Regions from separate parts of the Neobacillus sp. NRS-1170 genome, predicted to be linked through region 1. Evidence: riboswitches for the same ligand, from Rfam matches in the RefSeq annotation. Region 1 holds a riboswitch; the other holds the start of a gene.
The links. A riboswitch is a leader RNA that binds a small molecule or an ion and turns the genes downstream of it on or off. The one in region 1 is predicted to bind glycine.
Positions count from the first base shown of each region.

Region 2: it holds a riboswitch for glycine, as region 1 does, so the genes downstream of both, ACIFOT_RS18565 (amino acid permease) here and gcvT (glycine cleavage system aminomethyltransferase GcvT) in region 1, are expected to answer to the same signal.

Region 1 is NZ_JBITPF010000089.1:12,174-17,735, forward strand. It holds gene comGA (competence type IV pilus ATPase ComGA) at 1-197, opposite strand, end outside; gene ACIFOT_RS29610 (YqhG family protein) at 307-1,098, opposite strand; gene ACIFOT_RS29615 (DEAD/DEAH box helicase) at 1,076-2,764, opposite strand; glycine riboswitch at 2,931-3,019, shown strand; gene gcvT (glycine cleavage system aminomethyltransferase GcvT) at 3,282-4,385, shown strand; gene gcvPA (aminomethyl-transferring glycine dehydrogenase subunit GcvPA) at 4,404-5,562, shown strand, end outside.
Region 2 is NZ_JBITPF010000040.1:13,940-19,501, reverse strand. It holds gene ACIFOT_RS18575 (Ig-like domain-containing protein) at 1-2,020, opposite strand, end outside; gene glsA (glutaminase A) at 2,468-3,394, shown strand; glycine riboswitch at 3,577-3,656, shown strand; gene ACIFOT_RS18565 (amino acid permease) at 3,820-5,184, shown strand; gene ACIFOT_RS18560 (hypothetical protein) at 5,330-5,562, shown strand, end outside.

The DNA of each region.
Region 1 (5,562 bases):
TTTGGAAGTGATAATCGGGGAATGAGCTTGTTAGTTAAACGAATCTGGACAAGAGTGTCTTTCTTCCGTGGAATAATATGTATATCTGTCGCCTGGTTTCGGGCTGCATCTGTGATGATCCTGTTTGCTAAAATTTCAATTGAGCTAACAATGGGTAACACCACCTTTTTATTTTGTCTTTGCAAATATTTCGACATGGTTCTCTCTTTTCCTTCTAAAATTTTTAAAAAAAAAATTTTTTTGTAAAAATATTTAAATAGGGTGTCAGGCATGTGAAATTTTCACATGGTGCCTGACACCCCAGGATTAAATTGCTTTTTCAGTTAAGTAGAAAAGCCCGCCGTTGATGAATGAAATGTTTATTTTTGGTTCGTATTGCTCCTTTAATGCCTGTTTTTCTGTTTCGTAGCTTTCATTTTCTTCTTCGGCATCTTCATAGAAGTGGTCTAAAAGACGTAAATCCTTTTCCCAGCGTTTTTTCGCGTCATCGGCCCAGGAATGGTCATCATCCTCAATCATCGCTTTAAGGTAATTTTCGATTCTTGACATCCCACTTTTCGGCTTTACTAATGGTGATAGTGTAAAGGAGTAATCCGGTATTTTAGGGGTCAGCGGAATTTTCTGCAGTCTGTCATGGAAATCCTCCACCATCTGCCCATTTATCAGCTGCAAACCAATAGACTTAAAAATATCTCGTTTCCGATCACATTGATAAGAAATTTTAACATTCATACAGAGCCAAGGCATCAAAGGTGTTTGGCTGCTGCCATATTGATGGTTTTCATAAAGCCGAATATAACTGGCCAAATTTTTCGTCGATTCAAATATTTGATGGAGCCGAGGGGAGCCGAAATGAATAATCTCCCCTCTCATATTCTCAGGGGCCGCTTTTTGATTAGTAATAAACGTCAGCTTCATCGGATTCGGAATTCCGCCCGTTTTTTCTAAATAATGCCAGTAAAAAGGGCGGTTCATTAAAGCTTTATCAAGTTCAATTGTAAGCTGAACGGTTAAATACCCCGGCTTATTCTCGACAATCGGACAATCATTTGCTTTAAAATAGTTCAAAAGAAAGCTATGAATTTCCTGCTGCTGCATGTGAATCTCCTTTCTTCATACTTTCTGCAAATTCGATCATTGATGATAAATTTTCCATTTTGATGCGCATTTCACCTTCTGATGCGGACTGTCCAAAAATATCAATTAAATGATCCTCAATATTGCCGAATTCCAGTTTCGTGAGAATATCATCGAGCTCGCCGATAACCTTCTCAAACAAATGAATTTTTTCATACAATAGCTTGAGAATATGCTCTTCGACCGTGTTCTTTATCGCAAAATTATAAATCATAACATCCTTTTCCTGCCCAAGGCGATGAATCCGTCCAATCCGCTGCTCCAGTTTCATCGGGTTCCAAGGCAAATCAAAGTTAATGATATGATTACAGAACTGCAGATTAATTCCTTCGCCGCCTGCTTCCGTTGCAATTAACACCTGGGCGTGCTTTTGAAATAATTCACGCATCCAGTCTTTTTTACCGCGCTTAAACCCGCCGCGAAAAGGGACTGAGGAGATTCCATGCTGCTTTAAATACCATTGCAAATACAACTGGGTTGCCCTGTATTCCGTAAAAATAATGACTTTGTCATTCACTTTTTGAATTAACTCGAGTGCTTTTTCTGCCTTCGAATTTTGCTGAACAGCTTCCACCTTTTTAATTAAATACTGGATTTGTTCTTCAAAGGCCTGTGAAGGATTTTCCTTTTTCTGCAGCATGTTTTTAAGCGTATAAAAAACAGCTTCTCTGCTGCTGCAAGCTTCCCGCTGTAGGGTCATGACCGAGAAAGCACTTGTCTGGACCCAGTCACCTTCGCTTTTTAGGTCTGTAATCGACATATACAGTTCTTTTTCCGGTTGTGTAAATTCGATGGGAATTGTTTCAACATGTCGTTTCGTCCATTCAATTCCCGTATCGGCACGGCGGTTCCGAATCATAACTTTATTGACCAGTTCTTTTAAATGCTCATCATCATTTAAGGAACGGGAATCGCGTTTGTATTTTTCGTAGAATGCGGTTTCGCTGCCCAAATGACCTGGCTTAAGGAGTGAAACAAGGTTAAAAATTTCCTCGATTCTATTTTGAATCGGAGTGGCGGTCAACAATAAACAAAATTTCTTTTTTAAATTCTGAACAAATTCATAGTTTTTCGTTTTATTATTTTTCAATTTATGGGCTTCATCGATAATGATGAGGTCATAATCCTGCTGGTAAATAATGTCCCGATGCGGATTTCGCTTCGCTGTATCAATCGAGGAAACCACCACATCGCACTGTTCCCATACATAGCTTTTCCTTTGGGTGATGGCAGGAATAAAAAACTTGCTATTCAGTTCAATAGCCCATTGGGTAACTAATGAAGCGGGAACAAGGATCAATACTTTTTTTACCAGTCCTCGAATCATGTATTCTTTTAAAATCAACCCGGCTTCAATCGTTTTCCCAAGTCCGACTTCATCGGCAAGAATTGCTTTTCCATTCATGTTTTCGATAACTTGCTTAGCGGTTTCAAGCTGGTGAGGCAGTGGTGTTAAATTAGCCAGATGATTCGGTGCCTGAAGGCCCTCGAATTCAGGAATGACAAGGTGTTTTTCAACCCCAATAGCCAGTTTAAAAAGCTCCCAATTTCCCCATGGACCATCGTTGTCAATTCTATGCAAAAAATCATCCTGCCATGAGGAATCAAATTCAATTTCGACAGACATCGTTTCAGCTCCTGTTCCTGCAAAAGTTCCTTACAAAAGTTATTGCTCAATGTAATGTTTTAATGGTAGGATGATAATAGCTTTGAAAGTTTTAAATATTTTAATAAGGTAATTTATTTTAGAAGTATAATTAGTATGACCAAATTGGAAAATATTATAAATGCGAATGATAACAAGGGGAGAGACTACCTTTGTAGCGCCGAAGGAGCAAGCAGTCCATGTGAATCTCTCAGGCAAAAGAACTCTTGTTTGACGCGGCTCTGGAGAGTGCTGTATAAATTTGGGCAGCCACCAAAGGGGAAAGCCATTCCAGGTTAAACTTTCAGGTGCAAGGACAGAGACCTTCTTACGTTTAAAGGGAGGTTTCTGTCCTTTTTTATGTTTTCCTTTGTCAAAATACTTTTTTAAATGCGAAATCAGAATAATATTTTTCCTGATTTTGTTAATGGGTTAATCTCTGTTAAAGAGTCAATTTTTACGAATAATGAACATGTAAAAGATTGAAGGGGGATTTTAGATGACTGAATTGAAACGTACTCCACTGATTGACGTTTATAAGGAATACGGCGGGAAAACGATTGATTTCGGTGGCTGGGAGCTGCCTATCCAGTTTTCAAGCATTAAGGAAGAGCATGAAGCCGTAAGGACAAGAGCTGGATTATTCGATGTTTCCCATATGGGGGAAGTAGAAGTAAAAGGTGCTGACAGCTTAAATTATTTACAAAAAATGATGACAAACGATATTTCAAAAATTAAAAACGGCGGCGCCCAGTACACAGCAATGTGCTATGAAAACGGCGGTACTGTTGATGATCTGCTCGTTTATAAAATCGAAGATAATCACTATTTATTGGTTGTGAATGCATCCAATATTGAAAAGGATTATAAATGGCTTGCAGATCATTTAGAGGGCGATGTCAGCATTGAAAACCTTTCTGAAAAAACGGCACAGCTCGCCGTTCAGGGACCTCTAGCTGAAAAGGTACTGCAAAAGCTTACGGATACTGATTTAAGTGGAATTGGCTTTTTCAAATTCCAGCAGGAAGTGCTCATAAATGGAAAAAAGGCACTAGTATCTAGAACCGGATATACTGGTGAGGATGGCTTTGAGGTATATTGTGATTCTGCAGAAGCCGCAATGCTTTGGAAAGAAATTTTAAAAGCAGGAGAAGAAGAGGGGATACTCCCATGCGGATTAGGCGCACGCGATACTCTTCGTTTCGAAGCGGTATTAGCACTCTATGGCCAAGAGTTATCAGCGGAAATTTCTCCACTGGAAGCCGGTATTGGGTTTGCGGTGAAATTAAATAAAGAAGTAGATTTCATCGGGAAAGAAGCTTTAAAGCAGCAAAAAGAAAGCGGCCTCCCACGAAAATTGGTTGGTATCGAAATGATTGACCGAGGAATTCCTCGTCACGGCTATCCAGTCTATAAAGGTGAAGAATTAATCGGAGAGGTTACGACTGGAACTCAGTCTCCAACCTTAAAGAAGAATATCGGTCTTGCCCTAATTAAGACAGAATTTGCTGGTCTTGAATCAGAGGTAGAAGTGGAAATTCGCGGTAAACGCCTGAAAGCAACAGTAGTTCCAACACCTTTTTATAAAAGAGAAAAGAAATAACAGAAGGGAGCTAGTTTTATGAAACATCGTTATTTACCAATGACTGAACAAGATAAGAAGGCTATGCTTGAAACGATTGGTGTTTCCTCCATTGATGAGCTGTTTAGTGATATCCCTGAAAAAGTGAGATTTAAAGGTGAATATAATATAAAAGCAGCAAAATCAGAAACGGCATTAATGAAAGAACTTTTTAACATGGCAAGCCGTAATGCAGACCTAAAAAGAAATGTTTCTTTCTTAGGTGCCGGAGTTTATGACCATTACATGCCTGTAATTGTAGACCATGTCATTTCTAGGTCAGAATTCTATACAGCCTATACACCATATCAGCCAGAGATTTCACAGGGTGAACTCCAAGCCATTTTTGAATTCCAAACGATGATTTGTGAATTAACAGGAATGGATGTTGCTAACTCTTCAATGTATGATGGTGGAACTGCTCTTGCTGAAGCAGCGATGCTAAGTGCGGGTCATACAAAGCGCAAGACGATTGTTGTATCAAGTGCGGTACATCCAGAGTCCCGTGAAGTATTAAAGACTTACGCAAAGGGTCAATATCTTGACGTAGTAGAAGTTCCTTTAAAAGACGGTGTCACTGATGTTGAGGCTTTAAAAGGATTAGTGAATTCCGATGTTGCTGCTGTTATCGTTCAATATCCGAACTTTTTCGGAAGAATCGAACCTATGACAGAACTGGAAGAAATCATTCATGAACATAAAGCGTTGTTTGTTGTTTCAAGCAATCCATTATCACTTGGAGTATTGACACCACCTGGGAAATTCGGTGCTGATATCGTGATTGGTGATGCACAGCCGTTCGGAATTCCAACTGCCTTTGGTGGACCACACTGCGGATTTTTCGCTGTAACCACTAAATTAATGCGTAAAGTACCTGGTCGTCTTGTTGGACAGACAACCGATGACCAAGGCCGCCGCGGTTTTGTATTAACCCTTCAGGCACGTGAACAGCATATCCGTCGTGATAAAGCAACTTCTAACATTTGTTCTAACCAAGCGCTGAATGCACTTGCTGCGTCAGTTGCCATGACGGCTCTTGGTAAAAAAGGCGTTCGAGAAATGGCTGCAGCCAATTTACAGAAGGCGCATTATGCGAAAAATGCCTTTAAAGAAGCAGGGCTTGAAGTTATTTATGATGGCCATTCATTTAACGAATTTG
Region 2 (5,562 bases), on a different contig from region 1:
CGGTGCCTGCCGCCTGAACAGGGATCGTAACCGTAAACTTCCCGTCCGTTCCTGCTGTGGCTGTTCCAATAACTGTACTAATAACGGTGCCGATTTTAGACTTTACATCAACCCTCGAGCCAACTTCCGCTTGGCCCGTAACTGATCTTGCCTTATCGGTTACTTCATTGACTACTGGCTTCAGAGGGGCTGTTACGTCTATTACTATTACAGTTGTTGCTGCACTTACGTTTCCACTCTGGTCTGTGGAGATAACTGTTAATTCTGTGCCTGACACCTGAACAGGAATCGTGACCGTAAACTTCCCGTCCGCTCCGGCAGTGGCAGTGCCAATAACGTTGCCATTATTCTTCTTTACATCTACCTTCGAACCTGCTTCAGTTTGACCCGTAACAAAAGTTGCCTGATCGGTTACTTCATTGACCACAGGCTTCGCAGGGGCAGATATGTCTTTTACAACTACAGCTGCTGCGTTGCTAGTATTACCAGCATTGTCGGTTGCTGTGACGCTTAATTCAGTGCCTGACACCTGAACACGGATTGTGACTGAAAACTTACTGTCTGCTCCGGTTGTGGCAGTGCCGATAACAGTGCCATTTTTAGCCACATCGATCCTCGAACCCGCTTCCGCTTGACCAGTGACAGAAGTTGCCTGATCGGTTACTTCATTTACTACTGGAACCGCAGGTGGTGTTGTATCGACCACCGTCAACTGAACGGCCTGACTAACATTACCAAAAGCATCTTTAGCCGAAATGGCAAGGATGGTTCCTGCAGATTGGATAGGAATCGCGACACTAAAGGAGCCATTTTGTGCGGCTGGACCAGTGCCAAGAATAACATTACCTGCTCTGACTTCCACCGTCGAACCGGCTTCCGCTGTTCCCGTCACGGTTTTCTCCTTATCAGTAACGGTATTGACCACTGGGGCGGCTGGCGGAACGGTATCTCTCACCGTTACTTTTGTTGCTCTACTTACATTGCCGGTTGAACCTGTTGCCGTAACCAATAGGGTGGTTCCTGCGGGTTGGACAGGAATTGTTACACTGAAGGAGCCATTATCAGCTGCTGTTGCCGTTCCAAGGACGGTTGCCCCAAATTTGACTTCCACAGTTGTGCCAGCTTCTGCAGTTCCGGTTACGGAAGTCGCTTGATCGGTCACATCATTGACCACTGGTGGGGCAATTTCTACACCTGCAATGGTGGCTTGCTTGCCCATTAGACTAAAAAAGTCTGTTTGGGCACAGTCTGGACCACAAGCACTTGTTCCGATTCCTGGGCCTTCAATGCGGAAAAAGTTTTGATTATTGATTCCGCCAATAATCTTGTGATCCACATTTGGATCCCCAATGTATCCTGCAGGGGCTCCAGTATCCCATTGTAAAAAGGTTCCTATCCGGCTTTTCAACACTTCGTTGAATCCGCCATTAAGGCCTATATCTTCGGTAAACTTTAATGAACCGGTTCCATCGGCTTGTAATATATCGATGCCATATGGGTGTGTAAACGTGTAGGGTTGATTTGCAATCAAGCCGTCCGCTTTAAAACGGACCCTGCCGAATACGATTTGCTCTCCATCAATGGCCGGGCCATTTGCAAAAGCCGCTTCAAGAGCAAAGGTCCCGTTAGCACTGCCTCCATTTGGAAGGTTAATCGTAGAGCTGGCTAATTGATAAAAGGCTTCTTCGGGGAAATTTCCGGCTTTTAACGAAACTGGTTTTGATGGATCGGGTATGTCGCCTGAAACGATTGCACACAATGGATCATTTGCATCTAAACAAAGCTGTAACCGTGTGCCGTGTGAATCTTCGTACCAGACCGGATATCCATTATCCTCGTGGATTGGACCAAGCTGGGCCAATCTAGGGAAATCCATTGGGACCGTTTCTGCATTCGCCGCAGGAATGCCGCCGCTAAGTAAAGTAATGAGGGATAAGCTCACAAGAAACAAACGCTTCATTCTTGATTTTTTTTTCGTCTCATCTAATTTTCTTGAATGAACAGTCTTCTTAAATCGCATCTCTTGGCATGCCCTCCTTTGATGTATGTAGGTTCAGCTATTTTTTTATGAACCTAATAAACTGACATTCTCTTTTTTTCATAATCTCCTTTCTTGTTTAAAATGTGTATTCAAAAATATAGGACATATTACTCAAAAAAATGTTAAAAAAATCCTTTTGAAGGAGGTGTTAAGTGGGGAGGGGTTGCTGTGATTAAATATTTAAAAACAAAATTAAATGTATTTCATATCAAATAAAAATAACGTTGCAAATTTAGAAGCGGTTTGATTGTACTGCAAAAAAATTAATAAATGAATGTGTAAAAAAATGAAAGTCAAAACTACGGAGGGCCTCGACGTTGTCTGATACCCTTCCTCAAGTATGTGCTATAAAAATTAATTTCTCTCACAAAAATATTAGTGAATGACCGCCTTATCATTCGCCCATACTACTATGGGTGATGCATAATGCCGTGTCAAAAAAGTGACGAATTACAGCGATTTGTTGAAGAAGCAAAAAGATATACAAAAGATGGAAAGGTTGCAGACTATATTCCCGAGCTGGGTAAAGCAAATCCTGGTGATTTATCGATTGCGATAAATTATCCTGACGGAAGATGTATCTCAGCGGGTGATATTGATAAAAAGATTACGTTGCAAAGTATCTCAAAGGTTATCAGCTTAGCTCTTGTCTTAATGGAAAGAGGCTATCGCTATGTATTTGAACGAGTTGGGATGGAGCCAACTGGAGACCCGTTTAATTCGATTGCCAAGTTGGAAACAATGCCGGCCAAGCCATTGAACCCAATGATAAATGCTGGGGCACTGGTCGTGACCCATATGATAAAAGGGGATACAGTGGAGGATCGATTCAATCGGTTATTAGGCTTTATCCGGGAATTGGCCGATGACTCTTCCATTGGTTACTGTGAAAATGTAGCCCGTTCCGAATTTGAATCCGCTGATTTAAACCGGGCATTATGCTATTTTCTGAAGCAGCATAACATCATCACTGAGGATGTAGAACCCTTATTGGATTTATACACCAAACAGTGTGCTGTTGAAATGAATTGTTTGGGTTTAGCAAGGATCGGGATGATTTTTGCGATGGATGGTGTGGACCCTCTTAATGGGAAACGGATTATGCCCGACGATGTAGCAAGAATTTGCAAAACCTTTATGGTAACGTGCGGAATGTATAATGCATCAGGCGAATTCGCCATCAAAATAGGGATTCCGGCTAAAAGTGGTGTATCAGGAGGAATCATGGGGGCTGTTCCTGGTAAATTTGGAATCGGCATTTTCGGTCCTGCTTTAGATGAAAAAGGGAACAGTGTGGCTGGACTTAAACTTTTGGAACTTTTGTCAAAAAGATATCGGTTGAGTATGTTTTAAAAGAAATCCCATCTGGCTGCCAGATGGGATTCATTATCCTTCCCTAAACTTAGGTAATTGCTTTAGTTGTTGACATATTATAAGAATACTATTAAAATTAAAAATTATTTAACAATAGTTAAACTCAATCAAAAAAATTAATAATTTAGCAAGCTATGATTGCTATGGATCGCACTATAGCAGGAGCAGCTTCTGGAGAGACCGCAGGAATACGCGGCGCCGAAGGGTTCACAATCTCAGGCAAAAGGACAGAAGAGTACTGAATATTTATTTGTTATGCTGACGATCGTTAGTGTAATAGATATTATTTATTATTCTTAGACCTAAGAGATTGGAGGATATCCAATCTCTTTTTTTATTGAGTTTACTATTTTGTTCATCGTTTCACATGAAACATTTTTCATCAATTTGAGAGGGAGATTGAAATGGAACAAAGAGAATTAAAGCGGAATTTAGAAAATCGTCACGTGCAGCTAATCGCCATTGGCGGCACCATTGGAACCGGATTATTCTTGGGTTCCGGTAAAGCCATACAGCTGGCGGGGCCATCCATCATACTGGCCTATTTAATCGTAGGAATCGCCTGTTTTTTTGTTATGAGAGCGCTGGGTGAACTGCTGCTGTCTAAAGCGGGTTATCAATCTTTTACAGACATTGCTGCAGACTATCTCGGACCACGGGCAGCGTTTGTCACCGGATGGACCTATTGGTTTTGTTGGATTATGACGGCGATGGCCGATGTGATTGCAGTTGGGGTATATGTTCGCTATTGGTTTGATATCCCCCAGTGGATACCTGCCATCGTTTGCTTAATTATATTATTAGGACTCAATCTATTAACCGTGAAGCTTTTTGGAGAATTGGAGTTTTGGTTTGCGTTAATAAAGGTCATAACCATTGTCGCCTTAATCACTATAGGGGTCATTTTGTTAGTGATGGGATTCAAGACCGATGCAGGAACAGTTTCAATAGAAAATCTATGGGGACATGGCGGGCTTTTTCCTAACGGGGTTTCAGGCTTCTTGCTTTCCTTCCAAATGGTTGTATTCGCATTTGTCGGTGTGGAATTAGTGGGAGTATCGGCAGCGGAAACATCCAATCCGGAAAAAAACATCCCATCTGCTATTAATAAAATTCCTTTAAGAATTCTCTTTTTCTACGTTGGTGCATTGATCGTTCTTTTATGCATTAATCCTTGGACAGAACTAAATGCAGCAGAAAGTCCTTTTGTCAAAACCTTTAGCTTGGTCGGGATTCCAATTGCTGCAGGCATTATTAACTTTGTCGTCTTAACATCCGCCGCTTCTGCATGTAACAGCGGGATGTTTTCTACAAGCCGGATTTTGTTTAATTTAAGCAAAAAGAATCAGGGGCCAGCTAACTTTGCGAAGTTGAATAAAAATCATGTACCAAGTAACGCGCTATTGATTTCCACTCTTGTTTTAACAGGGGGAGCTCTTTTGAGCAAATTAATTCCGGAACAAGCCTTTGGGATCGTGACAACCATTAGTGCGATTTGTTTTATATGGGTGTGGGGTGTCATTCTTATCTGCCATGTAAGGTATAAGAAAACACGGCCTGACTTACAGAAAAAATCAACATTTAAAGCGCCGTTTACTCCATTTATGAACTACGCTGTTCTAACTTTGTTTGCCATGATTCTTATTATTATGCTGTTCGCTCAAGCTACACGCACGGCCTTATTGTTGACGCCACTTTGGTTTATTCTATTATTTACATTGTATTCTTATAGAAAGAGAAAAGATAATAATCAAAGAATATCGGCATAGAATCAACGATTGGGGGCGACGGTTCTATTGGCTCAAAGTTTTAAAAAAGCCGTTAGAACCGACCCAATGGTCTCTGCACATATTGTCTATTATTTTAATAAACTATATTAAAGTGAATCTTAACAATTAAAGGGAGTTATCAGAATTGGCCACCTATACAGTTGATGTGTATGCTATTTTTGTCAATGGTGCTGATCCCAAATCAAATTTTAGTAGAGTAAAACAAGATATTTATAAAGCAAATCATGCATGGGAAGGTTGTATAAAATTTTTATTAAAAGGTGTTTATTTTAGTAAAGGAATCGTAAATGCTGGCACAATTCCTGCTGATAAGGTGTTTAAAAATAGTAGTATTCATTCTTTAATTCAGTCAGCTAG